DNA from 3 places in the Ammoniphilus soli genome. Region 2 is predicted to be linked to each of the others. Evidence: riboswitches for the same ligand, from Rfam matches in the RefSeq annotation. Region 2 holds a riboswitch; each other region holds the start of a gene.
The links. Region 2 has a riboswitch for cobalamin ahead of cobT (nicotinate-nucleotide--dimethylbenzimidazole phosphoribosyltransferase). Riboswitches for the same ligand answer to the same signal wherever they lie in the genome.

Region 1 (10,213 bases), on a different contig from region 2:
CATGAAATGTGAGTATTGGACATTTCGAAACATACCTATAGAGGTAAAGTGTTGAAACATAGCCTATATTCGTTTAAGATTGGAAAGAAAATGGCTGCTTTATTGCAAGATAAGCGGTCATGGTACAGACAATTAATGATCGATGAAAAGTAAATTTTCATAATACCGCTACTACGATATCGAATTGCCATATTAAGTGATTGATGAGGTGATCAACGCCCTATGAAACAATATCTTGACTTATGCAAACATATTCTAGACAACGGAGTCAGAAAAGATGACCGGACAGGCACCGGTACCATCAGTACATTTGGATATCAAATGCGGTTTAACTTAAAAGAAGGATTCCCGCTTATAACCACGAAAAAGCTTCATCTCAAATCGATTATTCATGAACTTTTATGGTTCTTAAAAGGGTCTACCAATAATAATGAACTGGAAGAGGTAGGCGTCAGAATCTGGAGGGAATGGGCAAAGGAAGACGGAGAGCTAGGCCCGATTTACGGGAAGCAGTGGAGATCGTGGGCTTGTGAAGATGGTTCAACTATCGATCAGATCGAACAAGTAATTAAAGACATCAAAACTAATCCTGATTCCCGGAGACTTATCGTCAGTGCGTGGAATGTAGCCGATATTCCTAAAATGGCGCTAGCTCCCTGCCATGCATTATTCCAATTTTATGTTGCCGAAGGAAAACTTTCTTGTCAGCTATACCAAAGATCAGCGGACGTCTTCCTAGGCGTTCCCTTTAACATCGCATCCTACGCTCTGCTAACGATGATGATCGCGCAGGTGTGTGACCTTGAGCCAGGAGATTTTGTTCATACCTTTGGGGATGTTCACATCTATGCGAATCATCTCGAGCAAGTCAAGCTGCAATTGACCAGAGAACCAAGATCCTTACCGGTGATGGTTCTTAATCCGGAAGTCAAGAACATCTTTAACTTTAAATATGAAGATTTTGAGCTTCAAAACTATGATCCTCATCCGCACATTAAAGGAGAGGTTTCCGTATGATTTCAGTGATAGTCGCTATGTCCAGGAATCGGGTGATCGGAAAGGATAATAAGATGCCATGGCACCTGCCAGCCGATTTGGCCTATTTTAAGCGCACGACGATGGGGCATACGGTACTCATGGGAAGGAAGACGTTTGAATCGATGGGGAGGCCGCTTCCAGGAAGGAAAAATGTCATCCTAACTCGTCAAAAAGATTATCAGCCTGAGGGCTGTATGGTTCTTCATTCTATTGAGGAGGCCCTGGCTGCATTTAAAGGGGAAGAGCTTTTTGTGATCGGCGGCGCAGAGATCATTAAAGAATTCTTGCCTGTTGTGGACAGGCTTTACCTTACTCTCATTGATGAAGAATTTGAGGGAGATACCTTTCTCCCCGAGCTTCACCTCGAAGATTGGGTAGAGTGTTCGAGAACGGATGGAGAAACTGACGAGAAGAATACTTATCCTCATACCTTCCTAGTTTATGATCGAAAGTCTGCCGTCTGAAAAGTTTTATATGGACATCTTTGCCATTCTGAAATATAGTTAGAACTAACAAATGAATATCCTAAAATTTATGGATAGGTGTATTACGTGGTTCACGCTGTGTCACGTATTGCTTAATAGGGAAGCTGGTGAAATCCCGGCACGGTTCCCGCCACTGTAAATCGGAGCAACCTGCAAATGGCCACTGTCTGAAAGCTGGGACGGGAAGGTGCAGGAAGCGGTGATGATGAGTCAGGAGACCTGCCTAGTCCAATTGGAACAAAACCTACGGGAAATAGGGAGGTGTTTGCAAAAAGGAACGTCACGTGTGCAAGTACGTGTAATTTTTCAGTTCCGTGAATGCAATTTCTCAGCACTCAACCCTCGAAGGTTGGGTGCTTTTTTATGTTTACTATGGAGGGGAAAAATGAAAAAACCATTAGTGTCATTACCAATTTTGCTGATTGCGGCCCTAACCGTTTATTTCTGGGCCAACTCCTCTGAACCAGCCTATGCAATGCATATTATGGAGGGTTTTTTGCCCCTAGGCTGGGTGATTTTCTGGTGGCTGCTGACCATACCTTTTCTGATCGTGGGGTTCCGTTCTATTCGCAGCAAAATTAAAGAACATCCTGAGCTGAAAACCATGCTCGGCTTATCTGGTGCTTTTGCTTTCGTATTATCGGCTTTAAAAATCCCATCGGTTACAGGAAGCAGCTCCCACCCAACAGGGGTAGGTCTTGGAAGCATTTTGTTCGGGCCAACAGCCATGGGTGTTCTTGGTACGATTGTTCTTTTGTTTCAAGCCTTGCTGCTCGCCCATGGAGGACTTACTACACTAGGAGCCAATGCTTTCTCCATGGCCGTCGTCGGGCCCTTTGTTGCCTATGGCGTTTATGTGCTTAGCCTCCGGCTGAAGGTATCCTTTTCCGTCGCTGTTTTTTTAGCAGCCATGCTGGGCGATCTGGGCACGTATTTGGTTACCTCCCTTCAACTGGCGCTTGCTTTTCCGGCTGAGGTAGGAGGAGCAATGGCTTCGTTTGCCAAGTTTTCCAGCATCTTTGCCCTAACGCAAATTCCGATTGCCATAAGTGAGGGGTTATTGACCGTCATCGTGATGAACTTGATTAGCAAATATAATATGAGCGAATTAAAATGGCTAAAAATTCCCGTAAAGGAGGTGCGCTAATTGAAAAAAAATATTCTGCTGCTTTTCCTTGCTGTTATGATTGCCGTTATTCCCTTATTAATGCAAAAGGATTCTGAATTCGGAGGGGCCGATGGGCAAGCCGAGGAAGCGATCGGGGAGATCGCGCCTGACTATAAGCCGTGGTTCGATGCGATATGGGAGCCGCCGGGCGGGGAAACCGAGAGCCTGTTATTTTCCCTTCAAGCGGCGATGGGGGCCCTCGTGATTGGCTATGTCGTAGGCTATGGGCGTGCCCGAAAAAAATACTCCATGGAGTCTAAGAACAAGCTGCCACATGCTACAGGTCGATAAATATTCCCATACCAGTCCATTAAGAAGCATTCACCCAATGGAGAAAGCGGCTTTCTGTTTATCCTATCTCTTGTTTTCCCTAATTACGAAAAGCCTGAGTATTGCACTTGTTACCTTTATGGTGATGAGTGCCGTGCTTCTCCTGCAGGCTAAAATTCCTTGGCAATTTTATATAAAACTCTTAATGCTTCCTTTCTTTTTTCTTCTGACCAGCGTTATAACCCTAGTTTTGTCCATAGCTCCCATTGAGGTTGCCTTGACTGGCTCCTTATGGGACATCAGGGTGGCCTTGTGGCAAATTTACGTGACAGGGGAAAGCGTTCTGAAAGGATTGCAACTGATCGCTACGGTTTTGGCATGCATTAGCTGCATGTATCTGCTGATCTTGACTACACCATTGCCAGATCTGCTTTGGATGATGCAAAAGGCCAGGGTTCCCTCCCTTTTTATTGAGTTAGTAGCCTTCACGTACCGTTTTATTTTTGTATTGCTTGAGAAAAGTCAGGAGATCTATATCGCCCAAGCAAGCCGGTTGGGGTATAGAAGCTATAGAGATTGGCTTGCTTCTTTGGCTCAGCTTATTGTGGGATTATTTATCAAGGCGCTGCAGTCGGCAAGAGAGCTGCAAATTGCCATGGATTCACGGGGGGGAGAAGAGATGTATCCCATTGATATCGCTCAGCCATATAAGCGCAAGCACTGGATAGTCATTGGCTGTTCTGTGTTCCTTCTTGCTTTGCTAAGTACCCTCTAGCTGTCAAAATGATAATAACGAGGAGTTTCCTTTTATGTCTGTCCCCATTCTTGAATTAGAACATATCTCTTATAAATATCCTGATGGGACCATCGCTCTTCAGGATATTTCCCTGACCATTGAAAAAGGAAAAAAGATTGCCCTGTTGGGCAATAATGGTGCGGGGAAGTCCACATTTTTCTTACACCTCAATGGAATCCTGAAACCTACTAGCGGAGTGATGCGCTGGAAGGGAGAGAATCTGTCCTACAGCCGCAAGGAGATGAGCTTGCTCCGCAAACATGTGGGGATTGTGTTCCAGAATCCAGATTCGCAGCTGTTTTCAACGACAGTGTATGAGGATATTACCTACGGCCCGCGAAACTTAAAGCTATCAGCAAAAGAAATAGAGAAGGTTGGTCAAGACGCTATGGAGTTGACTGAGACTGCAGGCTTGAAAGATAAGCCGCCCCATTTCCTAAGCATCGGGCAGAAAAAAAGAGTAGCCATCGCGGGAATCTTGGCCATGAATCCGGAAATCATGGTGCTGGATGAGCCGACGGCTGGTCTGGATGCGTACTATGCCAAAAAGATAATGGACGTGCTTTGCCAATTGGCCACACCAGACAGAACCATGATTCTCTCCACTCATGATGTGAATCTAGCCTATGAATGGGCGGATATGGTGATCATTTTGCATGATGGGAAAATGGTTTCCAAAGGAAAGCCGGAGCTGGTGTTCCAGGAAACAGATATCTTGGAACAAAGCCATCTAGAAAAGCCCTGGATGATGGAGGTTTATGAGCAAGTCATAAGAAAAAAAAGCCGAGAGCCATACAACTACCCTAAATCGAAAAAAGAGTTTCTGGCTTTCCTTGAAGATATTCTGTAGGAATTGGGGGTGATTGGTACGTAACCGGGACGTACCAATCACCCCCATTTTGAATAAGCGGAAAAACGACACCTAAAATCAAAATTGAACTAGAAAAAATCGATATAGCTGGAGAAGCGCCACCTAATTCACTTCAGTGGCATCATTTAGCCCATTTCAGCGCGAATAGTGGTCGATTTTCCACCTAAACGCTCAAGATGGACCATGGTTTGGAGATATAGTTGTCGAATGTCCACTTACTTCCGATCTCCCGGCCTTACTCCCCGCCCTGATCCCAGCTATATTCTAGGAAACACCCCTGGATCATTTGGCAAATCCTCCAAGCCCTGATAAGGGGAAAAATATTCAACAGGCATTTCCTCAGCGGGACGTTGATGGGTATAAATGAATTGCTTCACTAAATCATTCATTTCAATGGCCGCTTTTGTAGGGAGATGGTGCTTTACCTCGCTTATAAACTTTAATTCATTATTGGGCAGGCATTCATGCAGCAGCTGGGCATATTGGAAAAAGCGCTGATCCTTAGCCCCGTAGAGCAGCAATACGGGATGGTTAATTTCTCGCAGCCGGGAAGTGCAGTTATATTCCAGACCATAGCTGTAATATTCCCGGATGTTGCGGGCGGTTCCTCTTTTGGCTTCTTTAAATTGTTCCTGAAATAGCTCTTTTGTATCTGAATTGGTGGAGGATACAGCTCGGGCCAATAACCTGACCCCGCCCGCTCCGGCAATAGCGGCCCCTAGTAAAATCCGGCTTCGTAAGTTTTTGTCCAGGATCTCGGAAATTCCCCCCAAAACAATCCCGCCGATAGCTCGATTCGGGTATCTCAGCAAAGTCTCCAGTACAATGGATCCTCCCATTGAATAACCGCAGAAATAAGCTTTTTTTATCCCTAGCTCATCCATGATCGCTGTCATGTCGTCAGCGATGAGGGCATAAGTGATGGGCAGGGAAGAGGAGGAGCTGTGTCCATGCCCGCGAATATCAAAGGTGATGACTTGGAAATGAGGGGAAAGATCCCTGACTTGATAGCTAAATCCCTTACTGGTCAGTACAGGTGGATGGATAAATAATATGGGGATTCCTTTGCCGTAAGTATCATAGTGCAAAATAGCCCCGTTCACATTGATCTTGGGCATGTTTTCTTGTTCTCCTGTCAATTTAGGATGGATGGTTCTTTTTAGTTTAAGTGTTTGACTGGCATGGTATACCCCTTTCTTAGCATAGGTTGTATAGAGGGGGTGGAGTATGGCCAGGTTCAGGACGGGAAGAAGGTTGAATGGAATGAAGCCTTTTAGCTTTAAGACGGCCTTCTTCATTTCATTTACCATCTTCTTATTGATATCTTTTCAAACTTTTTTATATATTGAGAGACAGCTCGAGCCCGCCATGCTGAAAATTGCCATGACGAAGGTAGAGCAATTGGCCGCAGATGCCATTAATGAAGCGATCAGCAAGCGAATTGCGGAGGGGGTAGATTTTAAGGAACTCGTTTATTTTCAGGAGGATAAAGAGGGGCAGATTCGCGCCATCCTTTTTAACTACAACGAGCAAACCAGGATTGTAGGGGAAGCCACGGCTAGAGTGAGCAACACCTTAAAAGAACTCGAGTCGATTCCGCTGATTATTCCTCTCGGTCAGGCGCTTGACAGCAATATTCTTGCGATGATTGGGCCAGATGTTCCCATTACCATGGTGCCGATGGGCTCGGTGCAGGTCAACATGGTGCCTGAAATTCGAGAGGCCGGGATTAATATGGTACATATCAATGTTTTTATTGAAATCCAAGCCAAGGTTCAAGTGGTGATTCCGTTTACGACCGAGCCTACGATTGTAAAAACGCAGATCCCTATCACCCAAGCACTGTTTATGGGTGAGGTGCCTGATTTTTATTTCAAAGGATCCGGATTGCCCGAGGAAGGGAAAGGACCAACGTTTCTGCCTCCTTTGCAGCTGGATGGCAATAACTTTAAGATGGATTCGCCAACGCCAATGCCAACAGCGCCCAACAATACCCCTTAATAGATTACCAATGAGCAAAAAAAGAGAAAGAGACCTTTTCGGAAACGAAAGGTCTCTTTCTTAATGCGCAGAACCTATTTTTTCTTGCTCTTCCTATACTCATTTCTTTCCCACTTTTTCAGATGGGGGTATGGGTCAAAAGCCCATTCGGTTTTTCCGTTATACTTGTACATTCCATAATGAAGATGGGGAGGAAATTTACCCGATGTGCCCGGATTCCCGTATCCGGAGCTGCCAACCCAGCCCACTACATCGCCTGGCTTGACAATATCTCCAATTTTGATGTTTTTGTTAAAGCCGCCCAGATGCGCATAGTAGTGGTAAACATTGTTCAAGTCGCGTATCCCGATTCGCCAGCCGCCGTACCGGTTCCAGCCCTTGACTTCCACGTATCCATAACAAACGCTGCGGACGGGTGTACCATGATGGGCAAACAGATCCGTTCCTTCATGTATTCTTCTTCCGCCCCATCCGCGGGCATCGCCCCAGGTGGAGCGATAACTGTAATCCGATCGCAGGGGCAAAGGAAAAGCCGAATCGTTCAAATGGATGGTCTGAAACGTTTGGAAAATCTGAGCGAATTCTGAGATAATATCTACAGTCTTATCGCTTCGATAATACTCCCACAACGCAATGCGTATATCATCTTCAGTAAAGCCATATTTCGAGATGTATGTAGCTATTGTATAAAGCACATCTTCGTCGTCTGCAGAATCCGCCATATTATCGCCAGAACCGTCTTTGCCTAACCCATTGAAAAAATCAATGCTGGTTGGCGATGTCTCATCAGGATTCGGATTCAGGAATCCTCCCCATTTTTGAGGAGGAATATTGATGGAAATAAGCCGGGGCTTATCTTGTTCCTCATTTTTTGAGCGCTTTTGGACATTTTTTTCATATTGATTAATAGCTGCTAGATAGTACCAAGGTATTCCGGTTAACGTTCCCATCCTCTGAAAAAGCTCCATCTTTTCGTCGAGGGGCTGAGGGGTGTCTTTGCTTTCTTGAGCCGAAACCGGGATGGAGGTACCGAGCATCGTAATAAGCAACATGATAATGATCATTGAGCGAGCCATGGGTTCACCTCCGGTTTAATCTACAAGGGATATTTTTTCACAGAGGCTGGGTTTCGATACGAGGGAGGGTTAGGAAATGAATGGAGAACATCAAGACTCAGGAATGGTAATGGTTGAAACCAATTTAGATGACATGCCGGGGGAATGGATGGGATATGTATTGGATTTATTATTTGAAAACGGGGCCAAGGATGCCTATTATACGCCCATTTATATGAAAAAAAACCGGCCAGCCCAAAAGCTATCGGTTCTGGTGGCAGCTTGTGACCTGGAGAAGATATCAAGTCTGTTGTTTCGGGAAACGACCACGCTAGGCGTTCGATATTATTCTGTTACTTGCCATCGGCTAGAGCGGGAATTCATTCAAGTCGACTTGGGAGATTGGGGAAAGATAACAGTGAAAATTGGCAAACAAGATGGAAACATTGTTCAAATCGCCCCTGAGTATGAGGACTGTGCCAAAGTGGCTCGGCTGCACAAGGTTCCTTTGAAACACGTTTACGACAAAGCCAAGGAAGCTTACCTTGTCAACTAGCTGGCTTATTGCAATTTTCCAGGTCAACCTCTAAAATAGAGGGCATAGGATAGATGGGAGTGACTGCAATTGAACCAGCGTAAACCCGAATGGTTAAAGATAAAGCTAAATACGGATGAAAACTTCAAAGAATTAAAAAAGATGATGCGCGGAAAAACTTTACATACGGTTTGTGAAGAAGCCAAGTGCCCAAATTTGTATGAATGCTGGTCGAATCGCACAGCGACTTTTATGATCAATGGCAGTATCTGTACAAGAGCATGTCGTTTTTGTGCGGTCGCGACGGGACTCCCGACAGAGCTTGACTTGGCCGAACCGGAAAAGGTGGCCGAGGCAGCAGAGCAAATGATGCTGAAGCATGCCGTAGTCACGGCCGTGGCCCGCGATGACCTAAAGGATGGAGGGGCTTCTATTTTTGCTTCCACCATTCATGCGATTCGGAAGCGTCTTCCGCTTTGCAGCGTGGAGGTGCTGATCCCGGATTTCCAAGGGAATTGGGAGGCCTTGCAGACTGTCCTGGAAGCCAAGCCCAACATCTTGAACCACAATATTGAAACCGTTGAACGCTTATCAGATCGCGTTCGTTCCAAGGCAAAGTATCTGCGCTCGTTAGAGCTTCTTCAGGTGTCTAAAGAAATGGCTCCGCAGATTCCAACCAAATCCAGCATCATGATTGGCGTAGGGGAAACGTATGAAGAAATCATCCAAACGATGAAAGATCTTCGTTCCCGAGATGTCAACATCGTGACGATCGGACAATATTTGCAGCCAACCAAAAAGCATTTGGCGGTCCAGAAATATTGGCACCCCGATGAATTTGCAGCCTTGAAAGAAGAAGGCATGAAGATGGGATTTGATCATGTGGAGTCCGGTCCCCTCGTTCGCAGTTCCTATCATGCACACGAGCAAGGACAAGCCGCAGGGCATGTATAGTAAAAGAGGCTGTCCCTTAAGTCGGCAAGATCCGGCTTTCGGGGCAGCCTTTTCCTTTTTGCTATTGGTTTGTCATGCGATGAGTCGAGTTGGTATTTGGGTAAGTTCGGTTCATGTTATACTTGTTGATGTTTTGGCCATTATCTTTTACGTTCATCCCTGTCATGTCCATCGAGCTGGACTTAAGGATGCCTTCTAGCTTTTGATCGTCGATCTGGTTGTTTCCGGTACGATTCACTAGCGTACTCACCTGATCAATGACATTCTCATCACCGGAAACATAAATATCGTACCAGCGTGGAGACATTCCATAAGCCGCCAATTTGGCTCGGTTGAGGGTCTCGGTATCCTTTACGCCCGGGCAACCGATAAAAATTTCCTCATCGGTTACTAAAACGGTTGAACGTTCTACTCCAGGGGTAGCAGCGACGACGGTTCCGACAGCACGGGCTAGAACATTGCGGTCAATGTAGAAGGTCCCGTTTTGCTGAGAGTTGATGTCTCGGCGACTGTAAGTGGCATAACCGTACCCTCTTTGTCCGTTGCGGTTCGTGGCGGTTAGGGTACTCATCTTTCCATCCTTATAGACGGAGTGGTTATAGAACGTCCTAGGACTCCCTTGATCGTTTATATTTGCATTGGCAAGCGGGGTAGTTTGGTTATTTCGGGCCATGAAAATGTTGTTATTGGAAGCTAAATTATTCCCATAACCTGTCACGCCTGCACCGTGATACGTAGTGTCCCTAGCCTCATCTGCAGCAGGAGCGCAGCCTATTACACTTAAAGATAGCGCCGTAGCCGCAAGCCATGATTTCCACTTCAACATGTTTAACACCTCCTGCAAATAGGGTAACCGCAAAGTGGAAGGACATTGCATGCAAAGGGAGTGTGGATTGCAGGAAAGTGTGGTAATATATATTCTTAGAAGAATAAGGTGAGCATGGGAGGAAATTGGACGTGATACGCATTCAAGGTTTGTCCTTCGAATTGCTGGAAGACCATCGGAACGGCTGGAACGCGGAGACGTTCAAAAGTCGCTA
Region 2 (10,213 bases):
TTTTAATCCCAAATAATAAAGATGTTCCTCCGTAAAGGAATTCACTTTCCAGTAAGCCTCATCACGGGTATCCACATCAATTTGCCCCGAATTAATTTTCACTTTTAACATGGGTTTAAATGACTCATCTACTGATCTTTCCACCAGTTGACTCCTCCTATATACTCAGAATTCCTAGTAGCTATACTCTATTTTCTGATTATAAAACAGAGTTATTATCAGGTTATGACGAAAGAAAGATCAGTTTATGACCGTTATGCTAGTCTGCATATCCTAATTCATGCGAATGCTCCCATAAAATCTACTTTTCTTCCGAACACTATAGTGCCAGCAAAAGAAAGGAGTCAAAAACTTATGAATTTTCTCAAGCGTATTTTTCAAAAGCAAGATCCGTCTACTCTGTGGTGTGTCACTTATATCGATACGAATACTTTTCGCCGGGATAGAGTCATGGCAATATTAAAGGAGGCAGGCGTCGAAGTAAAACCATCAGCGGACCATCTATTAGTCAAACAAGACCACTACGATCATGCCATGAGTATATTAAAAGGACACGGATATTAATCTAAGGGTGACTTGATGGAAAGAACCTTATGGGCTTCATTGCTTGTTATGTTATGTATTTCTCTGCTTTCTGGGTGCCAGCTTTTCGGGACTCGATCGCCTGCGGTTAAGCAGCAGGAAGTTTCATCCGAACCAAGCGAAACGGTTTCCGTTTTTTCCGATCCCATTGAATTGCAAATCAAGGAAATGACACTTACTGAAAAAATCGGTCAGCTCGTTATCATTGGCATAGATGGCACTTCATTTGACAGCCCTATGGAAACCATGATTGATACCTATAAAGTTGGCGGCTTTATTCTTTTTAAAAGGAATATCATGGATACCAATCAAGCTTTACTTTTAATTAGCGAGTTGAAAAGCTATAACTCTATGAATCCCTTCCCCCTCTTTGTCAGCGTTGACGAAGAAGGAGGAAGAGTCACAAGAATGCCCGATGGGTTTCTGGCCGTTCCAAGCAGTTGGGAGATTGGTCTTGTTGATGATGAGGAGCTTGCGCAAAACATTGGTTCAGCCACTGCTCGAAAAATAAAAGCGTTCGGTTTCAATATGAATTTTGCCCCTGTACTCGACATCCACAGCAACCAGCAAAACCCTGTCATCGGTGACCGCTCTTTCGGGACAAGCCCCGAAACCGTCAGCAGGCTGGGGATCGCAACAATGAACGGAATGAAATCCGAAAATGTCATTCCTGTCGTCAAACATTTTCCAGGACACGGCGATACTTCAATAGATTCCCATCTGGATCTTCCTGTCTTGAATCATACAAAGGAAAGATTGGACTCCTTTGAAATAAAGCCTTTCCAGCAAGCGATTAGGGAGGGAGCGGATGTTGTTATGGTGGCTCATATCTTACTCCCGAAAATCGATGCACAGCATCCCGCTTCTTTATCTAAACCCATCATGACCGATATCCTGCGTCAACAACTTCAATTTGACGGGGTTATCATCACAGATGATTTGACCATGGGCGCTATTACTGAAACATACGAAATTTCTGATGCTGCTGTCCAATCCATCCATGCCGGAAGCGATATCGTGCTAATTGGTCATGAATATGAAAGACAAGTGGCTGTTCTCCATTCCCTTAAGCAAGCTGCAATCGATGGAACGATTCCAATCGAAGCGATCGATGATAAAGTATACCGTATTTTAAAACTCAAACAGAAATATCAACTGGCCGATGATACACTAAATAATAAAGTGGACATCGACCGGATTAATACGGATCTGCATGGAGTTCTCAATCCCTTTCTTAAATAGAAAAAAAAAAGCAGGACTATCCTGCTTTTTACTCCTAATTTGTGATCTTCTCTGTCATCAATTCCAGAACGATCGGACAATGGTCGCTTCCCATTATATGCGAGTGAATGTGAGAATCCTTCAACTTATCTCCCCATCTCTCAGATACAATAAAGTAGTCAATTCTCCACCCAATATTTCTCTCTCTGACCTTAGCCATATAGGACCACCAGGAATAGGCCCCTTCCCGATCGGGGTAGAAGTATCTGAAGCTGTCAATAAATCCGCTTTCCAGCAAAGCTGTCATCTTGCCGCGCTCTTCATCTGTAAAACCAGAATTTCCTTTATTCGTTTTAGCGTTTTTCAAATCGATATCTTGGTGGGCTACATTCAAGTCTCCACAAAGAATAACGGGCTTGATAGAATCCAACTCTTTTAAATGCTGAAGGAATACATCTTCCCACTTTAATCGATAGTCTAGTCTCGCTAAGTCTCTTTGGGCATTGGGCGTGTAGACATTAACCATAAAGAATTCTTCAAATTCCAGCGTAATCGCTCTTCCCTCAGCATCAAATTCTTCAAGCCCTAATCCGTATCTAACAGATAGCGGCTCTTTTTTAGTGAAAATAGCCGTACCTGAGTAACCCTTTTTCATTGCAAAATTCCAATATTGATAGTATCCTGGAAAATCGAGCTGGATTTGCCCTTCTTGCAATTTTGTTTCTTGAATACAGAATATATCCGCATCCACTTCCTGAAAATAGTCTAAAAAACCTTTGGTAACGCATGCTCTAAGTCCATTTACATTCCAAGAAACCAATTTCATCTCGCGGTTATAATCTCCTTATTGTTCTGTAAGCGGGAAGCTTCATCATTTATTCTAACATACGATGGGAATATCGGATTCTTTATGCATGTCCAATTTTCTCCAAATGAAGAAGTTGCGTCTTCATTTCCAAACCGCCGCGATAGCCTGTCAGCGAACCGTTCTTACCAATCACACGATGGCAAGGGACGGTAATTAACACTGGATTGGCACCAATCGCTGCCCCAACTGCACGAACGGAACCCGGCTTTTGAATAAGATTCGCAACATCCGAATAGGACCGCGTTCGTCCGTATGGAATCTCGCACAGCGCATTCCACACGGCAAGCTGGAAAGGGGTCCCGCTTAAATCAACCGGTATGGTAAATGCCCTGCGCTCACCTCGCAAATACTCGATAACCTCCGCCGCATACGGCTTAAGCTTTTCATCATCGTGAATCAAGACACTTCCAGGAATACATTTTTCCGCCCAATCGGATAATTCTTTAAGCGGCTTATTGGGCGATCCCACATAACACAGCCCCTTGGATGTTGCAGCCATGTAAAGGCTCCACTCTCCATAGGCGAGCAATGTCCAATATATAGACAAATTTACGCTGCCTTCCAATTGTGAAACACCTCCTCAGCAGATATCTAAAGGTAGTTCACCTCACTCCCAGTATACTCCTAACGAAGGGATTATGTATGCATCTGAAAATGGACCAAGAAGAAAAGCTGTCTAAAAAGGTGTTGTTTCACTGGCCATTCTAGACAGCCTTAGAGGAAAATAGCATCACTGTTCCAATCTGCGCACTCTTTGTTCTAGTCTATCCAACCTTCGTTCAAGCCGGTCCAATCTCCGTTCGATGTTCGAAGCAGGAGGCTGAGGAGTAGGGGGGGTTGGAAATGGCGGGGTTGGCGGAACGGGGGACGGTCCGACCGGGATGAATAATCTTTGGCCGACATAAACGTAATACGGCGCTGCTAAGTTATTTGCTCTGATAATAGCATCTATGCTCACATTAAAACGTGTTGCGATGCCATATAAGGTATCGCCGGGCTGTACGATATAATTCATATATTACCTCCCATCATGGTCTCACGATAACCTATGCGATAAATGACTACAAAGACAGCCTAAATTATGCTTATGGAGCAAGTAACCCTTGAGGCTGTTTTCCTTCCAAGCACCACAATTTTCTGGGAAAATAGGCTATCAATGCCTAGCCCACCTACATAAATTGCTAAAAAAACTTATTCTTTACAGGATAATACCTATATCATATAATTCCTATTACAATACTATGAATTGAGCGGAGGAGAACGGATTTGAGAAAGCTAATTATCTTTACAATTGTTGGTTTTATGGCACAACTGGTGGATGGTTCGTTAGGCATGGGCTTTGGTGCAACGTCTGCATCCTTGTTGCTAATGTTTGGGATCGCTCCTGCTGTAGCCTCTGCTTCCATTCATATGGCTGAAATCGCTACTACGGCGGCATCTGGTGCATCCCATTTATGGTTCCGGAATGTAGACAAAACGATTTTATGGAGACTAACCATTCCCGGTTCCATCAGTGCGTTTATCGGGGCCGCATTTCTTAGCAGTTTACCAGGAAATCTAATCAAACCTTTTATATCGGTTTTTTTGATCCTGCTAGGCTTCTACATTTTAATTCGCTTTTTATTCTTGAACCGTTCTTCAACCGAAAAACAGCCATCCCCCATGACAAAAGCCTTTCTGACCCCATTGGGGTTAGCCGGTGGATTTTTCGATGCGGTAGGCGGCGGTGGCTGGGGACCTATCACGACGCCTATGCTGATCGCAAGAAAGGGAATTTCCCCCAGAAAGGTGATTGGTACTGTGGCTACAAGTGAATTTGCGATTGCCCTGTCTGCAACGTTAGGTTTCGTCCTGTTCCTAGGTTTGGAGCAATTCCAATGGCAATTGGTTATCGCCTTCATGATTGGAGGAATCCTGGCCGCACCTATTGCAGCTTGGCTCGTAAAAAAGTTGCCTACTTATCTTTTAGGTGTTTTAGTCGGGGGATTGATTATACTAACCAATGCTGCCACCATTATCAAATCGCTGGCATTGCCCGTTTCATGGGCAACTGTGGCTTATGCCCTGATTATTGTTTTGTGGGCTGCCGCCATACTATATCAGCTTAGAAATAGGAATCGCTTTGTTACAGTTGAGCAGTAATTCACTTTTTCTCTAAATATAAAAAGGAACCAGGCAGCTGGTTCCTTTTTTAGCCTACAACCTCATCCATATCCTGTTGTAACTGGTGTTGCTTTTCGCACTCTGGTGAACAGAAGCCTCTATGCACCTCTTCACAATGGGCATGAGCAATCGTTTTTTTGTTGCAAGAAGGGTAGGCGCAATTAATGTAGCGATCTTCCGGTTCCCCGCAATAATGGCACTTTCCAATCACCTTATCTTCATCCGTCCGATTGACGGGAACGGAAATGCGCTCATCGAACACGTAGAGCTTTCCATCCCATAGTCTCCCTTGAACTTCAGGGTCTTTTCCGTATGTAACGATCCCCCCATGCAACTGGGCTACGTCCTCAAATCCCTCTTCCATCATCCACCCGGTTAATTTTTCACAGCGAACCCCACCGGTACAGTAGGTGATGATTTTTTTGTCCTTATATTGGCCTAAATTTTCGCGAATCCACTCAGGAAATTCCCGGAACGATTTCACATCTGGCCGGATAGCACCGCGAAAATGCCCAATATCGTATTCATAATCATTTCGGCCGTCGATAACAATTACATCTTCATCTTTCAGGGCCTCATAAAATTCTTTCGCGTTTAAATACGTTCCTGTCTTTTCAAAGGGAGCAGGAGCGTCTTCTACCCGGAACGTAACTAACTCCGCTTTATACCGAACATGCATTTTTTGAAAGGCGTGTTCGTCTGCTTCATCGATTTTAAACCACAAATCAGCAAAGCGCGGATCGGCGTGCATATGATCCATGTATTCTTGAGTTTGCTCAACCGTTCCGGAGACCGTTCCATTAATCCCTTCAGGAGCAACCAGGATGCGACCTTTTAAGCCCAATTGCTTGCAGTATTCCAAGTGTTCCTGCGTAAATTCTTCGGGGTTCTCAATTGGAACAAATTTATAGTAAAGCAATATGCGATACGGTTTTTGCGTTTCCATCTTAATTCCTCCTGTTAATATACATAACCTATCTTTCCCTAAGATGGGGAAACATAGTATTAAAGTTAAAATCCTTAAGCGGATCCCACTCTGTTTGATACCCCAGCTGAATCGAATGTTGCCATTTCGGTCATGATTGCATGAACAGTATCAATGATGGGAAACATCAAGGCAGCTCCCGTTCCTTCACCTAATCGCATGTTCATCTGAAGCATGGGAACCAACCCTAGCTCCTCCATTGCGATGCGATGACCCGGCTCTTCCGACTGATGGGAGGCAATCAAATATTCCCGTACAAGTGGCTGAAGGCGGACAGCACACAGCGCAGCGACAGTAGAAATAAAACCATCAAGAACAACAGGTACCCGTTTCACTGCGGCTCCCATGACTAGCCCCGCAAGTGCAGCTATTTCCAATCCTCCCACCTTTTGAAGAACATCAAGCGGATCATTTGGATCAGGTTGATGTAACTGAAGAGCTTGCTCAACCACGTCTATTTTCCTTGAAAGAGACGAAGACGCAATTCCTGTCCCGCAGCCTACAACCTGCTCTGCCGGCTTGCCTGTCAAAGCAGATAACACAGCCGAGCTGGTTGTCGTATTTCCAATACCTACTTCTCCCGTAGCCAACAGCTTCGCTCCCTCATAAACCTGTTCAAAAGCCACTTGGATCCCGGCTTCCATGGCTTGAATGACATGTTCCTTGCTCATAGCTGGAGCCTTCAGCATGTTCGCTGTACCAAAGGCTACCTTGCGATGGATCAAACCGTCAACACCGGTCAAATCCCCATCTACGCCCACATCCACGCAGACGACTTTTCCTCCTGCATTTCTTGCCATCACATTGATAGCGGCGCCGCCACGCAGAAAATTATGGACCATCTGTACGGTGACTTCTTTAGGGTAAGCTGATACGCCAGCTTCAGCAACTCCATGGTCAGCAGCCATTACCACCACTCTTTTATCAGGGAAACCAGGCTGCATGGTACCCGTTATGCCAGCCAATTGCTTAGCCAGTTTTTCGAGTGCCCCTAAACTTCCCGGCGGTTTGGTCAGCTGATCTAAATGTACTTGTGCCTTTTCCATTGCGTATTCATTTAAAGGTTTGATTTTTTTTACCGTTTTTTCCAATAGCGTTGAGTTTTCCTGAAAAGCTGATCCCCAGGTGTCAAAAAAGACAAGATCATTTATGGACCTTCTTTTTTCCCAGTTCTCCGTCTCTAAAATGGGAGCCGTCGGATAGTTATCGGTGTATCCAATGGAAAGAAGAGCAATTGGTTCAATGTGCGGCGGTATGCCCAGGATGTCCCTCACATCATTTTTTTTGTAAAAGCTGACCCAACCCATGGCCAAACCTTCTGCATAACAAGCTAACCACATATTCTGGATGGCACAGGCCGCGGAAAGAATATCAGTTTCCGGAATGGAATTTCTCCCCAACACGTGAGATCCTCCTCTTGTCGGATCACAAGTTACGCAGATTGTAAGAGGTGCCTCCCTAATTCCTTCTATTTTTAGATTAAGGAATTGATCAGCCCGTTCTCCTTCATAATGGATCGCTAATGCCCTTCTTTCTTTATCCGCTGCCCACGCAAGCCTTTCTTTTATTTTCTCATCGTTAATTAGAATAAAATTCCATGGCTGCATAAATCCAACTGAGGGGGCATGGTGGCCAGCAAGTAGAATTTTTTCCAAGCTTTCCTCCGGTATCGGTTTCGAATTAAACTGTCGAACATCCCTTCGCTCAGATATCGCCTTAAAAACGCCCTCTTTTTGCAGTTCATTTAACAAAACACACCTTCTCCTTCCCAGTGATTCTAATTTTAAATTCAACACAAAAAATCCCAGCCTTAATAAGACTGAGATGGTGTCGTTTCTCAAAGTTAGGATACTAAATTTGGCAGGTCTTCTGACTCAAGTTCATTGTGAATATACGCCTTCCCAGCTTTAAACCAGTGGCATTATGTATATTCACTCCCTTATACAGCGATGGACACATCGTGTGGTTTTGCTTCCCTATTCTCCACGAAATCTAACGTGGCACCAAATTTGCTTTTTCATTTTAATTTATATTAATATCTTTTTTTATAGAAATCAATACCAAAAACACACCTCGTATTATTAAACCGTCACGCCATGACGATGTAAGGCGGCCGCTTCCAATACAGAAATACCTTGTTTTTCTGCAAATGCCGCTAGCTTGTCCGAAATGACCGGAGCAAAGTGGGCAGGAGGAGCAGCATGGCTCATCGCACGCTGACGCGCAGCATTGATAAATAAGGTGTTGCCATCTGGAGAAAAGGCAGGTCCAGCAAATTCTGAGCCGTTCAGCTTATTTTCTGCAAATGTATAAACATTGCCTTCAGGGGTAAGCCCAATAATCCGGTCTGAACCGCCTCCATCTTCGGCAATCCACAGGTCTCCCCAAGGCGTGATAGTGATGTTATCCGGCATCTCAAGATCGTTGCTATCGGAAGATTCATAGAAAAGCTCCAATGTGTTCGTTGCAGGGAAATAACGATAAACCCGGCCTAATCTTTTATCTCCAGCACTCGTATCGTCAAACCAAAGAGCGCCCGCCGCAAACCAAGATCCTTCTAATCGGCTGAACTGAATGCAACCGAGATCTCTTGCATCTTCTTTTGCGCGCTCAGGCTTTACTTGCTTCCAAACGATCCCGAAAGTTTGTCCGGTCTTGAATGTGCTCGCAGCCGAATTCGGAAGCACCTCAATCGCAGCCGCTTCTAGTATTCCACCTTCCTGCAAGGAACCTAGCTTTTGGCTGCGATTATGAGGTGTAAAACGATAGAGAAAGCTAGGATTGCTATCCTCTGTTAAATACCAAATGCCCGTGGCAGGATCCATGCTGCAGGATTAATAATTATAAAAACTAGTTCTAAAGTATAGTTCTGCGAGAAAAATATAAAAAAAAAGACCCGATATTCACCATAATTAGATGAAGGTCGGGTAATTTCAAATTTGCCTTATAGGTCTCTCCGCTGTTTTAAGAGATCTCGAATTTCCGTCAGCAATACTTCTTCTTTGGATGGGGCAGGCGGTGCAGCAGGTTTCGCTTCTTCTTTCCGCTTGAACCGGTTCAATCCTTTAATGAAGAGGAAGATGGAGAAGGCCACAATTAAAAAGTCAACGACAGTCTGCAGGAAAGCCCCATATTTTAATACGGCATTGCCAAACTGAAATTCCAATCCGGATAGGTTCAGTCCTCCTAGAAGAAGACCTAAAAGCGGCATCAGCAAATCATTGACCAATGAGGTGACTATTTTTCCAAAGGCGGCCCCAATAATAACCCCGATCGCAAGATCAAGTACATTACCTTTCAGCGCAAATGTCTTAAATTCTTGCCACATATTTATTGTCCCCCTTTGTTATTTTTTGACTAGCTAATCCTACCACATTGTGTTTATTCTATCAAAGAAAAGCGCCACAAATATGACGTGGCGCTCTGTGAATCTACTGTTTTGTCTTATTTGGAGTCTTGCTGATTATCTGGCCGAACCACTTTCAATTCCTTTTCCCCATGTTTTTCTACCACATGCTGGAGCATAGATAGTTTGTTAGTCCAAAACTTTTCATAGAAAGAAAGCCATTGTTTCAGTTCTGTTAAGGGTTCTGGCTGCAGCCGGTACAGCTTGGTCCTGCCTACCTTTCGGCCGCGGACTAATTTTGCTTCTGATAGAACATGCAGATGTTTGGCAATGGCTGTTCGGCTCATAGTAAAGTGGGACGTGATTTCCGAAATAGGCAGTTCTTTATCGGCGAGCAAACGCAGAACCTCTCGCCGTGTAGGGTCCGCAATAGCTTGAAAAATATCAGGCTTTTGTGCTGTAGAGGTCACCTAGTTTTCGACACCCTTGCGAAGATTCTCCATAATTCCTGCCCAGCCCTGTGCCATTCGGTCGCGAATGACGGAATTCTTCTCGTTGGCTTTTGAAACGAGCTGATCCTCCTGCTTCCATCCGCCATGGATCAGCGTAAACTCAGTTTTATTATCCAGCTCTTTTAAGAGAAACGAAACTACCCAGCCCTCGGTATCCCATGTAAAGGATAGTCGGTTAGGCGCGTCGATTTCTATGACCTTGCAAGGAGACGGACCAAAAGGCGATTGCAGATGAAATTCATATCCTAATTCCAACTGAAAATCATTAGGCATGAACCAAGAGGCTATCCCCTCGGACGTGGAGACGGTCTCCCATACCTTTTGAATCGGAGCTTCAATTACAACAGTTTGTTTAATGTCTGGCAGGGTATTGGAATGATTGTTTTCCATATATCTATCTCCTTTGGCAAAATAAAACCTTTTGGTTTCGTTTTTGATTATATAAAACCTTTGTGTTTCATGTCAAATAGTCAAAGAACATAAAAAGGCTGCTATATAGCAGCCGAATTCAATCAAGTTAGATTTAGGCATTTACC
Region 3 (10,213 bases), on a different contig from region 2:
GTGAGATCGAGGGAAGAAAATGACCGTCTTCTTTCCGCTCTCCAAGAAGCAGATCAGGAAAGGCGGGAATGCCAATGAGCCTCATCCTCGTTACGGGAGGCGTTCGTTCAGGGAAAAGCCAATTTGCCGAAAAGCTAGCCCGCGATCAAGGAGACCGAATTTTGTATGTAGCCACGGGGATCCCATGTGATCAAGAGATGAAGCAAAGAGTTGAATTGCACCAAGAACGCCGGCCAGCAGGATGGGGGTTAGTCGAATCCCCTTATCACCTGGATGCAGTGCTGCCGAAGGCCCATGAATACGATGCGGTATTACTTGATTGTCTCTCTTCCTGGATAAGCAACCGACTAATAGAAGTGCCGGAAGAACGGATAAGGGATCTGCAAACTGCCCGACAAATACGTGAAGATTTGCTTCATTGGCTAGCCTCAGTCCGTCGTCTGCCGATCCCTGTCATTGTCGTTACCGGTGAAGTCGGACTTGGGGGAGTCGCGATGTCCCGTTTGGGCAGGTGGTTCCAGGATGTCTTAGGAGAATCCAATCAGCTGGTTGCAGGAGAGGCGGATGAGGTCTATGCCGTCATCTCGGGGATTCCCTGGAGGATAAAAGGATGAACCCGTTTTTTCATGCCGTGGCTTTCCTGACTCGCCTTCCGGTTCCTCGGCTCAGCGATTCCAAGGAGGACTGGGTAAGGAGCGTTCCTTACTACCCTTTGGTTGGTCTGCTTATAGGCGCCTTGCTCTGGTTGGCCGCAATCAGCTTTAGCTTTCTCCTCACGCCACCCGTTGCAGCTGTGCTGACTTTGGCCGTATGGATTTTTGTGACTGGCGGGCTGCATCTGGATGGTTGGATGGACTTGGCAGATGGGCTGGGCAGCCATCGCCCGCGAGAGGACATGCTGCGAATCATGAAGGATAGCCGAGTAGGGGCGATGGGTGTCATCGCAGCAATTTTGCTGATTCTTCTGAAGGCCGTTCTTCTCTATGAGATCATTCAAAAGGGACTATCGTTTCATCTCGTGCTAGTTCCGGTGTTAGCCCGCTTGATGCTCGTTTTTGCAATATGGCATTGGCCCTATGTCTCGGTTCAAGGGATTGGTACAGGGATGCGGGAAGGATTAACCCGATGGAAGATCGGGATAGGCTTTATTTTTGTGGCAAGCTTGGCACTTCTACTGGAAGGCGTTCCCGGTCTGCTTTCGCTGGTTGTCGTTTTGCTTATGGGGTGGATGTTTACTGTCGGGGTTTGCAAGAAATTAGGAGGTCTGACGGGTGACGCTTACGGCGCACTGGTCGAGTGGACGGAAGCGGTTGGTCTTTTGCTGTTATTCCTGTTTTGGAGGTGGCTCGGGTGAAATGGATTTGGATCCGCCATGGAGAAACAGAACCCAATGCCCAAAGAAAATACTTGGGTCATCTGGATGCCCCGCTTAACGACAGGGGAAAACGGCAAGCCCAAAAAACGGCTAGCCGCTTGAGCAATCTAGCGATTCACCGGATCTACTCCAGCGACTTGGCCAGGTGTATGGAGACGGCAAGATTATTGGGACAAATGCTCAATCTCGTACCGAATGCCATACCATCTCTTCGCGAGCTTGATTTTGGGGAGTGGGATGGGCGAACCTATGAGCAGATTGTGCAGACTAACCGTTCCCAGGTTGAAGCATGGTACAGCAATCCTTTCGATTGCTCCCCTCCTGGGGGGGAAACTCTGCATGCCTTCGGTCAAAGAGTAGACAGGTGGCTAAATCGGCTGTTTCAGGACACGTCCGAAGGAGAGACGATTGCGCTGGTTAGCCATGGCGGGGTTATCCGCTATTTCGAAAGCAAATGGGTGCGGGGCTCTGCGGATAAATTCTGGGATACGCAAGGGCTGCCCCATGGGAATTACCTGGAGGCGACGTGGAACGGCAGCCACTGGTCTGTTCATCGTCCGAATAACGAATGAATGGAGGAAAACGGATGGCACAACCCTTCCAATGGCAAGCAAACTACCGATCACAAGTTTGGCCGGACATTTCCATAGATTATAAGATAGACCATGTTTTAATCAGGTCCCGTGCCCCTCTTGCTTCATGCAGCAGCGCACTCTGGGGAGGCGGGCTTGCCCATGCCCGATACTTTTTCAATGGGTTTGTTTCCCATTCCTATCAAAGCGACGATCCGCAGGGGATGATCAAGGCAGAGCTGGCCCGCCGGGGCTATCCTCTCGGGGAAACCGTAGGATTGCTGACAGCGGCCAAGCTTGCGAATGCTTCTATCCATGAAGAAGCCGGAGACCAATTTCGGCTGGTCTGCTGCGCAACGGCAGGGACAGGAAACGCTGCGAGAGCGGGCATGGCGCGCCAAACCTTTCCTGCCTATCAATTCGGAACGATCAATATCCTGATTATGCTCGATGGCCGCCTTTCATCATCGGCGATCATCAACGGAATTATGACCGCATCGGAAGCGAAGGCGGCCGCGCTTCAGGACCTTCAGATCTGCGATGCGGAGGGAAGGATTGCGACCGGAACGACAAGCGATGCGATCGTTTTAGCGGCAAGCCAGCAAGGAAAAGCGGAGCATGAGCATCAATTTGCCGGAACAGCAACGACGGTGGGGAATGCCATTGGGAGACTGGTGTACCAATCGGTTTATGAAGCCGTTGCGACGCAAGGGAGATAAACAGGATGATTCAAGCCATGACTTTATTTTGCGCGTATCTCTTGGATCGCTTGATTGGAGATCCTCGGTTCCTGCCTCATCCTGTAGTAGGAATGGGGCGGTTGATCACCAGGCTGGAAATAGGGATCAGAGCTATTGGTTTAAAGGAAAAGCAACTGAAATGGGCGGGACTGTTATTTCCCCTGGTTCTCGTAGGAGGAAGCTTTCTTCTCGTATGGCTGTTCCTGATAGGGTTGAGCGCCATCCATCCCTGGCTGGCATGGGGAGTGGAGGTTTGGCTGATCTCGACTACGATTGCTACGAAGGGCTTGGCCGATGCAGGCATGGAGATTTTTCGGCATTTGAAGAGCGGTCAACTGGCGGAAGCCAGAAAAGCCCTTTCCATGGTCGTCGGGAGGGACACGGAGAACTTGGATGAGCCGGAAATTTCAAGAGGTGCGGTCGAAACGGTGGCCGAGAATATTGTGGACGCGATTCTTTCTCCCTTGTTTTATGCAGCCATCGGCGGTGCACCCTTAGCCATGGCTTACCGGGCAGCGAATACCTTGGATTCAATGGTTGGGTATAAGGATGAGCGATACATGAATTTAGGCTGGGCTTCAGCCCGCTTTGACGATTGGGCCAACTATATTCCGGCGCGGCTGGCTGCGGCTGTTCTCGTGGTCGCTTGCTGGATAAAAGGTCATAACGGCACGGCAAGCTGGCAGATCGTCCGGCGTGACGCAAGGCTTCATCCGAGCCCCAACAGCGGGTTCACCGAGGCTGGGATGGCTGGCGCACTAGGGATACAATTGGGGGGCTTGAATTATTATCAGGGAGTTCCGTCCCATCGGGCAAGGCTCGGCGATCCCCTGCGGCCGATCCGGGCTCAGGATATAAGAGAAACCGTACAGGTGATGAAGCTTGTATCCCTCCTGTTTCTCGCCCTGGTTATGATAGGCAGAATGGGATTCGAGAAATTCTGGTAAAGGAAAGAAGCAAATGAAACTCACCCTCTTAAGGCATGGACAGACAGACTGGAATGTACAGCGGCGAATGCAAGGGAGAAAAGATGTTCCGCTTAATTCGACGGGAATTAAGCAAATCCTGGAGATTGGTGAATTTTTTTCAACCCAACTAAACTATCGTTTTGATCGGATGATTGCAAGCCCTCTGCTTCGGACCCAGCAAACCGCGGCGCTTTGCAGCGAGATTCTGCGGCTTCCGGCCGAACTGCGCGACGAGTTTCAGGAGCGCTCCTTCGGGGATCTCGAAGGCCAGACCATCGATGAAATCCGCCAATGCTACCAGATCGAAGATGTGGAGGAAATGGCGGAAGGATGCTACGGGGTAGAGAGCCTGGATTCTTTCCGGGAACGGCTGCAGCAGGGCTTGCGCTATCTGGAGGCAGCCTATCCCAGCGACCGGATTTTGCTCATCACCCATGGCAGTGTAATCAAAGCCATCGCAGGGTTTTACGGGATAGAGACCTGCATTCTGAAAAATGGAACATATATCGAATTGAAATAAGGTGTTGAATGCCAACTGGCTTTTCTGTATGATTTAGGCATATTAAGAACTTTTGACCATATCTATAAGTTGTACAATTGAATAGCGAATGAAGAGATAGGTGCTGAATCTAGGTTCAGCTTAATAGGGAAGCTCGGTGTACAATCCGACACGGTCCCGCCACTGTGATGGACGCTAATGGAAAATTAGCGGCTTTCAGCAACAGCCACTGGAATCATAACTGGGAAGGCGCTGGAAGGAAGTCCTAAGTCAGGAGACCTGCCTATTTCTTTAACACGGTCAACCTACGAGGAATAGGAGAGTGTTAGGATGCAGTCTGCCATTTTGTCTTCTTGATGAAATGATTTTAGTAGCTATTAAAGCATCTCTAACCATTCATGGTTGGAGGTGCTTTTTTGGTTTTGCAGCTTTTTGTTGCAGGAGGTCTCGTTAGCTTTCGAAATAACAGGAGATTTTCCAGCTATTTAAGTGTTTGGCTAGAAAAAGGGCCAAATAATCGGACATATTTCCTGTTAAGCCAGGCAAAACTATCAAATTTTGCGCATTTCAAAGAAATAGCCGGGCTTTTTCCTGCTATTTTCATCGAAAGAACCCTCAAATTTCAGATAGCCGGATTTTCTCCTGTTATTTGATTGACCAACCGTATGGAAAATAAGAAAGGGTGGTACAGCCATGAAAGGGAAGCTGCTAGTCATTGGCTTTGGTCCCGGAAGCTTTGAGCATATAACCAAGAGGGCGCGGGAGGCGCTCCAGGAAAGCGATGTGATCATCGGCTACTCCACCTATGTGGAGCTGATTCAAGGACTGCTTACGGATCAAGAGGTAGTGAGCACGGGGATGACGGAAGAAGTCAGCCGTGCCCGGGAAGCGGTTCGCCAAGCCGAGACGGGAAAGAAGGTAGCGGTCATATCCAGCGGCGATGCGGGCGTCTATGGCATGGCCGGATTAATCTATGAAGTTTTAGTAGAGCAGGGCTGGAAGAAGGAGTCAGGGGTAGAAGTGGAGATTGTCCCCGGCATATCTGCCATCAATTCCTGCGCGGCGCTGTTAGGGGCTCCTATTATGCATGATGCCTGCACCATCAGCCTAAGCGATCACCTGACTCCCTGGGATCTGATCGCGAGACGGATTGAAGCGGCAGGCCAGGCAGACTTCGTGATTGCCTTATACAATCCGAGAAGCGGCAGAAGAACGAGGCAGATCGTGGAAGCGCAGAAGATTCTATTAAAATACCGATCCCCGGACACTCCGGTTGGCCTTGTCAAAAGCGCCTATCGGGATCGCCAGCATGTTATCGTCACCACGCTTGAAAGGATGCTGGACCATGACATCGGGATGCTGACGACGGTAGTGATCGGCAATACATCGACATTCCTTTATGACGGGTTGATGATTACCCCCCGCGGCTACCAGCGCAAATATACGCTCACGGCTGATGAACAGCCCTTAAAGCCGCATCAGCGCCTAAAAGCAGAGAACGAGCCCTGGGCCTTGGAACAGGAGACCTTCGAAACGCCAAAAACTCCTTTAGAGTGGGCGACTGAGGCGCTCTCCCTCATCAATCCGCCAACAGGACAGGCAAATCACCAAGCGGAACCGATATTGCAGCAAGAATCCATTTTTGAATTCGCCGTCAGCCCGGGCGTTGCCAACAAGAAATTCACGCCCCGGCAGATGATTGCCCTTGCGGAGGTTGCAGGGGAAAAGGGGAGCATTGAGTATACTCCGCATCACCAAATCATTTTGCGGATTCCCGCTGCACAGCCCGAGGAGGTTACGGAACGTTTAAGGACAGAAGGATTTATCCTAGCGCCCATCGGGGACGTGATTCAGGTAAAAGCCTGCGATTTCTGCGATGGGGAAAAGAATGAGCCGATCCCCTATGCGGAGCAGCTTCAGCAATCTTTAGGCGGAATGGAAGTGCCCAAAGAGCTCAAGATCGGGTTCAACGGTTGCGGAATGGCTTGCTATGGGGCGGTTCAGGAAGATATCGGCATCGTATTCCGGAAAGGAAAGTTTGACTTATTCCTGGGAGCGAAAACCGTAGGAAGAAACGCCCATTCCGGCATACCGGTCGCGGAAGGCATTGAGCCGGCAGAGATTGTTCCGCTAGTGGAAGAGATCGTGGCCCAGTTTAAACAAAATGGCTATCCGAACGAGCGGTTCCATAAGTTTTTTAAGCGAGTAGGAGAAGTCAAGGGATTTAGGTATCAGGAAATGCCGGCCGTCAGTATTGAACCTGCTGCTTGCGGCGATTAAACATGGGGGTGTAAGGAATGAAGGCCATTTTATTTGTCGGACACGGGAGCAAGGATGCGCAGGGAAATGAGGAAGTCAGGAAGTTTGTGGAAGGGGTTCTGCCAGAGCTGGAAGTACCGATCGCAGAAACGTGTTTCCTGGAGTTTGAGCAGCCGACTGTCATGCAGGGGTTGGAAGCCTGCGTCAAGCGAGGGGCCAGCGAGGTGGCAGTGATCCCGATGATGCTTTTTGCCGCTGGACATGCCAAGATCCATATTCCGGCAGCCATCGATGAAATCAAGGAACGTTTCCCTGGAGTGAAATTTACGTATGGGCGCCCGATCGGCATTCATGAAGAGGTGTTGAGCATCTTAGCCTCCCGGATGAAGGAGTGCGGATTCGATCCGCTGCAGGAAGATCCAGATATTGCGGTTCTGCTTGTCGGCAGGGGAAGCAGTGATCCCGATGCGAACAGCGACCTTTTCAAGATGGCTCGCCTGTTCTGGGAAAGAGGCAAAGCCAACTGGGTAGAACCGGCCTTTATGGGGGTAACTGCGCCTTTAGTGGATGAAGGGGTGGAACGATGCATCCGCTTGGGGGCAAAGCACGTCATTGTCTTGCCCTACTTCCTGTTTACCGGGGTATTGATCAAGCGCATGGAAGCGATGGTACAGCAGTACAGAGACCAATACCCAGATACCCGATTTACGCTTGCTCCCTATTTCGGATTCCATCCTCAGTTGAAAGAGGTCTTTAAGGATCGGGCGATTGAAGCGCTGGGCGGAGAAGTGAAAATGAACTGCGATACGTGTCAGTACCGAATCGCAGCGATGGAACATATCGATCACCATCATCATCACGACCATGATCATGGGCACCACCATCATCACCACGATCACGATCATCATCACCATGACACGGTACCAGTGAAGTAAGGGAAAGGAGGGAATAACGTGATTCTAGTATTGGCCGGAACAAGCGATGCCAGGGAATTGGCCCTAAAAATCAAGGCGGAAGGATTCCCGCTAATGGCGACAGTTGTCACCGAAAATGCGGCAAAAGCAATGGAAGAGGCGCAAATCCCAGTCCGTGTAGGAAGGTTAACAGATTCCGAGATCACCGAGCTCATCCAGAAGCAAGGATTTCAAGCTGTCGTCGATGCAAGTCATCCTTACGCAGAGGAGGCTTCTAAAAATGCCATGGCTGGGGCTCAAACTGTCGGAGTGCCGTATATCCGCTATGAAAGGGAAAATTTGGCCTACCCGAAGCATGAGCTGGTCACGGTCGTCGAGGATTATGTCCAAGCGGCAGAGCTTGCGGCAAAAAAGGGCGGCAACATCATGCTGACCACAGGCAGCAAGACCTTAAAAACATTTGCTGATCGCCTCTTAGGTTTACCGGGAACCAATCTAATTGCCCGGATGCTTCCGCGAAAAGACAATATGGAAAAATGCGAGGAGCTGGGCGTTGAGCAAAAAAATATTATCGCCATGCAAGGGCCTTTTACGAAGGACTTGAATAAAGCGCTGTACAGCCAATATCAGGTGACGCTCATGATAACCAAAGAAAGCGGAAAAGTGGGAGCAGTGGACGAAAAGGTGGAAGCGGCATTGGAAATGGAAATTGAGACGATCATTATCGCTCGTCCCCAAATTCAATACGGTACCAAGTTTTCCGACTTTGACGGTGTATTGTCGCAACTCAACCAAACCTTGAAAGGAGATCAGGCACATGGAATTTCATACGGAGTTTAAACCCCTAACGGTACAGCCCCAGGAAATTGAAGAAAAAAGCTTTCAGATCATTACGGAGGAATTGGGCGAGCATCCCTTTACCGAAGAGCAATATCCAGTGGTCCAGCGCGTTATTCATGCTTCTGCGGATTTCGACCTGGGACGAAGCCTCGTGTTTCATCCGCGAGCAGTTCAAGCCGGAATAGAAGCGATCCGCAGTGGCAAAATCGTTGTGGCTGACGTGCAAATGGTCCAAGTGGGAATCAGCAAGGGGCGGATCGAAAAATACGGCGGGGAAGTAAAGGTGTTCATTTCCGATCGGGATGTGATGGAGGAAGCGAAACGATTGAATACAACGCGCGCCATCATCTCAATCCGCAAAGCCATTAAAGAGGCAGAAGGCGGGATCTTTGCGATCGGAAACGCACCGACGGCTTTGCTGGAACTCATCCGCCTGGTCAAGGAAGGAGAGGCCAAGCCGGGACTGGTCATCGGCATGCCCGTCGGTTTCGTATCGGCAGCGGAGTCGAAGGAGGAATTGGCTAAGCTGGACATTCCCTTTATCACGAATATGGGCCGAAAGGGAGGAAGTCCTGTAACGGTTGCAGCTCTCAATGCCATATCATTAATGGCTGAACGGTTGGGGTAGAGGAGTATGGAGGAAAAAGAGCCGAAATCCCTGCGGCATGGTTATACGACGGGTGCTTGCGCGACAGCCGCGGCAAAAGCGGCACTTATAGCTCTCATCCGACAGGAAACCCCGTGCGAGACCACGATTTCCCTGCCGGTGGGACAGGAGGTCACATTTACCATCGAGAGAAGTGAATATAGCGCGGAAACGGCGATGGCCGGGGTAATTAAAGACGCAGGAGATGATCCCGATGCGACGCATGGGGCGCTCATCCTCGCTGAGGTTTGCTGGAACAAGGAGATGGGCGTAGAGCTTGACGGGGGAATCGGGGTAGGCCGGGTGACGAAGCCTGGATTGCCTGTTGCAGTCGGAGAAGCGGCGATCAATCCGGTACCCCGCATGATGATTCGGGAGACGCTTCAAGGGGTTTTGGAGGATTATGATTTAACTCGTCGGGGGGTAAAGGTGGTCATTTCTGTTCCCGACGGAGAAGAAATCGCAAAGAAGACGTTAAATGGACGCCTCGGCATTATCGGGGGAATCTCGATCCTCGGAACCCGCGGCATTGTCGTTCCCTTTTCGACCTCCGCCTATAAGGCGAGCATTGTCCAGGCGATTAACGTCGCGGTACAAAACGGCTGTGAGCATTTGGTGCTCTCGACCGGAGGCCGAAGCGAAAAATACGCCATGGAACTTTACCCAGGGCTCGCGGAGGAGGCCTTTATCGAAATGGGGGACTTTGTCGGCTTTTCCTTGCAGCAATGCAAACGGAAAAACGCAAAAAAGGTCACGCTGGTGGGGATGATGGGCAAGTTTTCGAAGGTGGCCCAAGGGGTGATGATGGTCCATTCCAAGAGCGCTCCCGTGGATTTCGGCTTTTTAGCCCAAGTGGCTCGAGAGTCTGGCGTTCCGGATGAGCTTGTTGCCGAAATCGCGGGTGCCAATACCGCTTCACAGGTAGGGGACCTGATGCGAGAAAGTGGTTACGAATCTTTTTTTCACACCCTCAGCGAATACTGCTGCCGTTCCGGATTGCAAGAAGTAAGGGGCGGAATGGAAATGGAAACCGTACTGACGACCTTGAAAGGTGAGCTGCTAGGAAGGATGAGTCTACATGGATAATCGAATGAAAGTCATTGGAATCGGCGATAACGGCAAGGAAAGTCTTCTCCCTATCTATTTGAACTGGATTAAGGAAAGTGAAATTCTGGTTGGCGGGGAGCGGCAGCTGGATTTTTTTCCGGAATATACAGGGGAGAAGATCGTCATTAAGGGGGGCCTAACGGCCTTAGCGGATCGACTCCAATCGGAAACCAGGCGAACCGTGGTCCTCGCCTCCGGAGACCCTTTATTTTATGGGATCGGAGGATATTTGTCCAAAAAATGCAACGCAGATATCTTTCCGAATGCCAGCTCCATCCAGCTCGCCTTTTCAA

Region 1: another riboswitch for cobalamin. It lies ahead of ABLT31_RS10410 (energy-coupling factor ABC transporter permease); the one in region 2 lies ahead of cobT (nicotinate-nucleotide--dimethylbenzimidazole phosphoribosyltransferase).
Region 3: another riboswitch for cobalamin. It lies ahead of ABLT31_RS24780 (hypothetical protein); the one in region 2 lies ahead of cobT (nicotinate-nucleotide--dimethylbenzimidazole phosphoribosyltransferase).

Annotation. Positions count from the first base shown of each region.
Region 1 is NZ_JBEGDL010000004.1:15,124-25,336, reverse strand. Features, by position in the region: gene ABLT31_RS10420 (thymidylate synthase) at 223-1,017, shown strand; gene ABLT31_RS10415 (dihydrofolate reductase) at 1,014-1,502, shown strand; cobalamin riboswitch at 1,562-1,764, shown strand; gene ABLT31_RS10410 (energy-coupling factor ABC transporter permease) at 1,909-2,670, shown strand; gene ABLT31_RS10405 (energy-coupling factor ABC transporter substrate-binding protein) at 2,671-2,982, shown strand; gene cbiQ (cobalt ECF transporter T component CbiQ) at 2,966-3,736, shown strand; gene ABLT31_RS10395 (energy-coupling factor ABC transporter ATP-binding protein) at 3,771-4,607, shown strand; gene ABLT31_RS10390 (alpha/beta fold hydrolase) at 4,886-5,926, opposite strand; gene yunB (sporulation protein YunB) at 5,892-6,629, shown strand; gene ABLT31_RS10380 (M23 family metallopeptidase) at 6,704-7,705, opposite strand; gene larC2 (nickel pincer cofactor biosynthesis protein LarC2) at 7,782-8,240, shown strand; gene lipA (lipoyl synthase) at 8,310-9,173, shown strand; gene ABLT31_RS10365 (YhcN/YlaJ family sporulation lipoprotein) at 9,235-9,999, opposite strand; gene ABLT31_RS10360 (YutD family protein) at 10,131-10,213, shown strand, end outside.
Region 2 is NZ_JBEGDL010000001.1:698,585-708,797, reverse strand. Features, by position in the region: gene ABLT31_RS03960 (hypothetical protein) at 1-144, opposite strand, end outside; gene ABLT31_RS03955 (hypothetical protein) at 355-564, shown strand; gene nagZ (beta-N-acetylhexosaminidase) at 580-1,824, shown strand; gene ABLT31_RS03945 (exodeoxyribonuclease III) at 1,859-2,629, opposite strand; gene ABLT31_RS03940 (methylated-DNA--[protein]-cysteine S-methyltransferase) at 2,712-3,236, opposite strand; gene ABLT31_RS03935 (LysM peptidoglycan-binding domain-containing protein) at 3,402-3,686, opposite strand; gene ABLT31_RS03930 (sulfite exporter TauE/SafE family protein) at 3,938-4,813, shown strand; gene trhO (oxygen-dependent tRNA uridine(34) hydroxylase TrhO) at 4,863-5,780, opposite strand; gene cobT (nicotinate-nucleotide--dimethylbenzimidazole phosphoribosyltransferase) at 5,855-7,570, opposite strand; cobalamin riboswitch at 7,662-7,842, opposite strand; gene ABLT31_RS03915 (alkaline phosphatase PhoX) at 7,901-8,644, opposite strand; gene mscL (large conductance mechanosensitive channel protein MscL) at 8,764-9,147, opposite strand; gene ABLT31_RS03905 (ArsR/SmtB family transcription factor) at 9,264-9,635, opposite strand; gene ABLT31_RS03900 (SRPBCC family protein) at 9,636-10,067, opposite strand; gene ABLT31_RS03895 (cation:proton antiporter) at 10,201-10,213, opposite strand, start outside.
Region 3 is NZ_JBEGDL010000016.1:56,811-67,023, forward strand. Features, by position in the region: gene cobD (threonine-phosphate decarboxylase CobD) at 1-78, shown strand, start outside; gene cobU (bifunctional adenosylcobinamide kinase/adenosylcobinamide-phosphate guanylyltransferase) at 75-614, shown strand; gene cobS (adenosylcobinamide-GDP ribazoletransferase) at 611-1,354, shown strand; gene ABLT31_RS24760 (histidine phosphatase family protein) at 1,351-1,947, shown strand; gene ABLT31_RS24765 (adenosylcobinamide amidohydrolase) at 1,962-2,666, shown strand; gene cbiB (adenosylcobinamide-phosphate synthase CbiB) at 2,672-3,634, shown strand; gene ABLT31_RS24775 (histidine phosphatase family protein) at 3,648-4,175, shown strand; cobalamin riboswitch at 4,257-4,455, shown strand; gene ABLT31_RS24780 (hypothetical protein) at 4,571-4,807, shown strand; gene cobJ (precorrin-3B C(17)-methyltransferase) at 4,848-6,434, shown strand; gene ABLT31_RS24790 (sirohydrochlorin chelatase) at 6,452-7,348, shown strand; gene cobK (precorrin-6A reductase) at 7,367-8,167, shown strand; gene ABLT31_RS24800 (precorrin-8X methylmutase) at 8,145-8,795, shown strand; gene ABLT31_RS24805 (cobalt-precorrin-5B (C(1))-methyltransferase) at 8,802-9,899, shown strand; gene cbiE (precorrin-6y C5,15-methyltransferase (decarboxylating) subunit CbiE) at 9,892-10,213, shown strand, end outside.